DNA from 2 places in the Cellulophaga sp. RHA19 genome. Region 1 is predicted to be linked to the other one. Evidence: riboswitches for the same ligand, from Rfam matches in the RefSeq annotation. Region 1 holds a riboswitch; the other holds the start of a gene.
What was found. Region 1 has a riboswitch for S-adenosylmethionine ahead of AX016_RS00865 (O-acetylhomoserine aminocarboxypropyltransferase/cysteine synthase family protein). Riboswitches for the same ligand answer to the same signal wherever they lie in the genome.

Region 1 (3,194 bases):
CACCAACCGTCTTCCCCAGACACATTAGAGTTACCTGTTAAAGCGTGATTTACAAGTACAATTGGAGCTGTGTGCAACTCTGCTCCAAATACTTGGTAAGACAAGTCTATATCTTGTGTTTTACCGCTAAGCGTTGTATATTTTTTTAGTTTGATATGTTGCAACATAGTAAGCTGTTTTAACCTAGAAAATTACACTAGGTTATTCTTTTAGTTTTAATAAAATTGAAGAACTATTTTAAGCAATAACTTCTGCTTTTATAACTTTAAAAGCCTCCTCTAAATCTAACTTTAAATCGTCTACATCTTCTAAACCAACAGACAAACGAATTAGATCTTGACCAACACCAGCAGACTCTTGCTGCTCTACTGTTAATTGTTGATGCGTTGTACTTGCAGGATGAATTATTAAAGATTTAGTATCTCCTATGTTTGCTAAAAGAGAAAATATTTTAGTAGCATCTGTTACTTTTTTAGCCGCCTCAAAACCATCTTTTAAACCAAACGTTACTAATCCGCTTTGTCCTTTTGGTAAATATTCTTTGGCAAGGTCATAGTATTTATTACTTTCTAATCCTGGGTAATTTACCCAAGCAACCTCATCTCTACCCTCTAACCAAGTAGCCAATTCTAGTGCGTTTGCACTATGTTGTTTTATACGCACTGGTAAAGTCTCTAAACCTTGTATAATTTGGAAAGCATTAAACGGACTTAAAGCTCCACCAAAATCTCTTAACCCCTCTAAAATTAATTTATATGTGAATGCAGCATTACCAAGAGCCTCACTATACACCAAACCGTGGTAACCTGCAGACGGCTCTGTAAACTCTGGAAACTTCCCGTTTGTCCAGTCAAACGTACCAGCATCTACAATTGCTCCTCCTAAAGAAGTTCCTTGTCCGCCTATATATTTTGTTAGTGAGTGTATTACTAAATTAGCTCCGTGCTCTATTGGGTTTAACAATGCTGGTGATGCTACTGTATTATCTACAATAAAAGGCACCTTTGCAGCTTTTGCTTCTTTAGAAATTGCTTTTAAATCTAGTACGTCTAATTTTGGGTTTCCTAGCGACTCTACAAAAAATGCTCTTGTATTTTCTTGTACTGCTTTGCCAAAACTTTCTGGGTTAGATGCATCTACAAAAGTGGTTGTAATACCTAACCTTGGCAAGGTTACATTTAACAAATTAAACGTACCACCATATAAACTGCTAGATGCTACAATGTGGTCTCCTGCACGTAAAAGAGTTAATAAGCCTGTAGAAATTGCTGCTGTACCAGATGCAAATACTACTGCTCCTACACCACCTTCTGCTGCAGCCAACCTATCTTGTAATATTTGATTTGTTGGGTTGTTTAAACGTGTGTAAATAAATCCTAGTTCTGATAACGAGAATAAATTTGCCGCGTGGTCTGTATCTTTAAAAACGTATGAAGACGTTTGGTAAATAGGCACTGCTCTTGTACCTGCTGTTTCTGATGGGTTGTGACCTGCGTGTAATGCGTTTGTTGCTAATTTTTGAGTACTCATAATTTTGATTTTTTAATTATTAAAATTGATAAAATAAAAAAGTCAAAACCGCGTCTTGCCGACTTTGCAAGATGGTTTAAAAATTAAATGAGTTAAAAAGAAATTGGAAATTTACTTTTTTTGAAATAAAAAAGCTTGTTTCGTTATCTGCCTATAGTACCGCTGTACTTGGTAGAATTTAGCACCTTCTTTGTATTGCACAAAGGGTTGCTAAGGCTTCATTGGGTCTAATCCCTCCGCCTTTCTTGATAACTATTCAATAAGTGTTTTGAACTTTGAGTTACAAATATATGTTCAGAAAAATTTAATATCCTAATCTTTTTTGAAAAAATATTGAAATTTACTTTCTAAGTACCGTTAAATAACAGAAACATAATTTTTGTTTGTTTTTGTAACGATTTATTAAATTGAAACTTTATTTGTGTTAGGGATTGTAGTGAAAATCCTTTTTTATTTTTCTTAAAAAAGATTGCAACAAAAAGCCCGACCCTTGTGGTAACACCCAAATAAAAAGTAGAATATTGAGTATAAAAAAAGTGCTTTACCATTACAGCAAAGCACTTTTATATATGATTAGAAACTTTATTTTAAAGATTAAAAGCAGCTTTTACTGCGTTTACCATATCTAGTTTTTCCCAAGTAAAAAGTTCTACTTCTTTTTCTACCTTACCATTGTATGGAGACTCAAAAACTTTTGTGATTGTTTTTGGCTCTTTACCCATATGACCATAAGCTGCGGTTTCTAAATAAATAGGGTTTCTTAGCTTTAAACGATCTTCTATGGCAAAAGGACGCATATCAAAAATTTGCGCTACTGTTTTTGCAATTTCTCCGTCTGTTAAATTTACTTTTGCTGTACCATATGTGTCTACATAAATAGAAGTTGGCTCTACTACGCCTATGGCGTAACTTACTTGTACCAAAATCTCGTCTGCAATACCAGCTGCTACTAAATTTTTAGCTGCGTGCCTTGCTGCATATGCTGCACTACGGTCTACTTTACTTGGATCTTTACCACTAAATGCACCACCTCCGTGAGCACCTTTACCACCATAGGTATCTACTATAATTTTACGTCCTGTAAGACCTGTGTCTCCGTGAGGACCACCAATTACAAATTTACCTGTTGGGTTAATATGGTACTGTATTTTGTCTGTAAATAACGCTTGCACTTTCTCTGGAAATTGCGCTATTACTTTTGGCATTAAAATAGAAATAATATCTGATTTTATTTGCGCTAACATTTTTTCATCGTCAGCATCAAAATCGTCATGCTGTGTAGATACAACAATAGTATCTATACGCTGTGGTACGTTATCATCTGAATATTCTATAGTTACCTGCGCCTTTGCATCTGGGCGTAAATAAGAGATTTCTTTACCGTCTCTACGCAATGCTGCAAGCTCTTGTAATATTTTATGCGATATATCTAATGCCAATGGCATATAGTTTTCTGTTTCTTTGCTTGCGTAACCAAACATCATACCTTGGTCACCGGCACCTTGCTCTTCTTTAGAACCACGGTCTACACCTTGATTAATGTCTTGTGACTGCTCGTGAATTAAGGAAATAACACCACAAGAATCTCCACTAAATTGGTAAGCTCCTTTTGTGTAACCAATGTTATTAATTACCTCACGTGCTATGTTTTGCAAATCTACGTA
Region 2 (3,194 bases), 2.8 Mb from region 1:
TGTAATGTTTGGGGATTTAAATTTACGTTTTGTATTAAAAATTTATCATATAATCCGCTAGACGAACCTAAAAATGTGGCACCAATTATAGCAAAAATCCATTTGTTATTTTTAAAATTGATACCTTCTTTTTTTCCAATTCTAGAATATAAAAAAACAGAAAATATAATTAAAAAAAAGCCTATCCATTGCCAGTGATTAGGTCTTTCTTGGTAAATAAAAATAGCACCTATAAATGTAAAAAAAGGTCCTGCAGAGCGTATGGGTGTTACAATAGTAATGGGCAAATGCTTTAGTGCTTGGTATGCTAAAACCCAAGAGCCAGCCATTAGCATAGATTTTACAACAATATAACCGTGTTTTTGCCAAGGAATATCTGTAATGTAAAAACCTACTTCTTTAGTATATTCAGGATAAAATTTAGAACCTAAATAAAAAGGTAATAAGAGCAAAAAACCTGCTGTTATAGTACCTAAAAGTACAGGAAACACTTCATTACCTTGTACAGCGTGTTTTTTACATAAATTATGTAATCCTAAAAATAAAGCCGATAAAAGACCTAAATACATCCACATGGCCGCGAAGATAACTTTTTAGATAAATTTTAATAGAACTATATCTTAATTTATACTACTTTTCTTCAATTTAAAAGGATACAAGCTAATGTAAATAATGGTGTAGATAATTAACAAAAGTAAATACCAAGTATTACCAATAAGTTCTGTGTAAGTTAGGTTTCCATCAGAAAAGCTCAAAATCATTAATACTTGTGCTCCATAAGGTAGTAAACCTTGTGTAATACAGGCAAAAATATCTAAAATTGAAGCTGTATTTTTATTATCTAATTTATACTCATCATTAATAGTTTTTGCAATAGAACCAGAAATAATAATAGAAACTGTATTGTTTGCTATAGCCATATTTACTGTACTAACTAAGGTTGCAATACCAAATTGAGCAGATTTTTTACTCTTTATAAGGGTTTTAATCTTATTTAAAATATAATCTATACCGCCATTTTTAGCTACTAATGCTGCTAATCCACCAGATAGTAATGATAGTAGAAAAATCTCTGTCATACTTGTAAATCCATTGTAAGCAATTTTGGTAGATTCAATAAGCGTAAAATCACCATAAAAAATACCAATTGCGGCAGCTATTAATACACCTAACAATAGTGTAACAAATACGTTTACGCCAATTACAGATAGCGCAATTACTAATATGTAAGGAACTATTTTTAGTAATGAATAATTGTATGTAACATCTTCTAAATTGTTAGACTCTAAAGCAGCGCCTTTAACTATTAAAATAGCAATTGTAAAGAGTGCTGCTGGCAAGGCAATTTTTATGTTTTGCTTAAATTTATCACTCATTTTTACGCCTAAGGATTGTGTTGCTGCAATTGTAGTATCTGATATTACCGAAAGGTTATCTCCAAACATAGAACCACCTAATAGAGCGCCGCAAAGTATAGCTAATGACACACCTCCTTTATCTGCAAAGCCAATAACAATAGGAGTTAGTGCAACTATTGCACCAACAGATGTGCCTGTAGATATAGATAAAAATGCAGCAATTATAAATACTCCAAAGTAGATATATTGTATGGCTATAAAATCTAAACCAAGGTTCACAATAGCATCTACACTACCGGTCTCTTTTGTAATTGTAGCAAAAGCACCAGCTAACAAATATATTAAACACATTGTTAGTATTTTACTATCTCCGCAACCAGCTAAAAGTGTTTCTATTTTAGAGTTTATGCTTTGTTTAAAAATTAAAAAAGCTACAATAATACCGGCTATAACTGCTATAGGTGCAGGTAAAGCATAAAAATCATTTTGATAAATACCTACACCTAAAAATGTAAATACAAATACAAATAAAGGGAGTAAAGCAATAAACCTAGGCTTGTTGTTTTTAATGGGTGTCATTTTTTTAGTTTTGCAGAACCAAAAAGAAAAGGACAAATAAGTGGAGCTGAATTAACATTTTTTCCAAAGTATTGGCTTATCCTTTTTTAGCACCTTGCTTGTTAATGCAGGTTGCTATCTCTTTTTTGAGATTCTTGATAATTAAGTGCGCAAAACTAAAGCATAACAACGAGATAAAATCATAATTTTCTGTTATTTTTTAAGTTCTCTTTTTCTTGCTATAATACAGAATGTACTTAAACCCACTAATAACAACATCATTTTACAGTTAAACAAATTAGTACTTCCTAAGGCTCCAAAATAACCTGCATAATTAATATTGTTAATGTTTGCGTAGGTTATCATAAAAAACAAGACCTCAAAAAGTTTTTTTCCTTTAGATAATATACCAAGCGTAACTACTAATAATACTATAAATATACTTCCCAACAATATAGAAACTACAGATGAAAAATTTAAGTTAATGGTCAAACGTAATATTAATGGTAAAGCTAAAAAAATGAATAAGCAAACACCCGCTAATAGTTGAGAAAACAGCACTCTAGAAATAGGCTTGTAAGCAGAGTAAGAAAAATAGTCTACATTATATGTTGTTTCTTTTACTGATAAATCTGAAATCCTATGTACTTGTAAAAACCATAAAATAGGTAAAATAAATTTGAAAGAAACAGCTATTGGAAGAAATAGTAAAAGTAACATTCCCAATATATTTATAATCCATAACCACTTTTTTCCTTTTCGAAGTATAAGTAGTATTTCTGCTTTTAATAATGGATAAATACTATAATTTATTTGCGCATTAGATAGTTCTTTTAAATTAATTTGGTGTGTTGTATTAGGCTTATTTATTCTCTTTTCTTGTTCCTTAGATGTAGAATACTTAGTTATATTAAATCGATGAAAAAATTTGGACAAAACAAGTATTATAATAAGACCTAAAACCACCAATAGAAAACGACTTATAATAAAAGAAGTAGGGAAATCTATACCGTTAAATTCAAATTTGTTAAAGTTACTTGTATTTCCTACTATATATCCTATTGCTAAATTTGTATCTGTTGTAGATTTTGTAATGGTTTTAACTTGTTTCTCTAATTGATGTATTACAACATTGCTTCCTAAAATGTCTAATGTGTAACTGTTTTCTGTTTTAGGAGAAAACAAAATTAGAGTAGAATAAATAATAAAGAATAAGACATTTTGTAAAACAGAATATTTACTTAATACTAATTCAAAAACAACAGCAATAACAGCAAT

Region 2: it holds a riboswitch for S-adenosylmethionine, as region 1 does, so the genes downstream of both, AX016_RS13065 (Na+/H+ antiporter NhaC family protein) here and AX016_RS00865 (O-acetylhomoserine aminocarboxypropyltransferase/cysteine synthase family protein) in region 1, are expected to answer to the same signal.

The regions. Positions count from the first base shown of each region.
Region 1 is NZ_PHUL01000001.1:194,173-197,366, forward strand. Features, by position in the region: gene thrA (bifunctional aspartate kinase/homoserine dehydrogenase I) at 1-167, opposite strand, end outside; gene AX016_RS00865 (O-acetylhomoserine aminocarboxypropyltransferase/cysteine synthase family protein) at 238-1,530, opposite strand; SAM riboswitch class I at 1,671-1,785, opposite strand; gene metK (methionine adenosyltransferase) at 2,118-3,194, opposite strand, start outside.
Region 2 is NZ_PHUL01000001.1:2,953,120-2,956,313, reverse strand. Features, by position in the region: gene AX016_RS13070 (DMT family transporter) at 1-575, opposite strand, end outside; gene AX016_RS13065 (Na+/H+ antiporter NhaC family protein) at 621-1,937, opposite strand; SAM-I-IV-variant riboswitch at 1,985-2,083, opposite strand; gene AX016_RS13060 (hypothetical protein) at 2,130-3,194, opposite strand, start outside.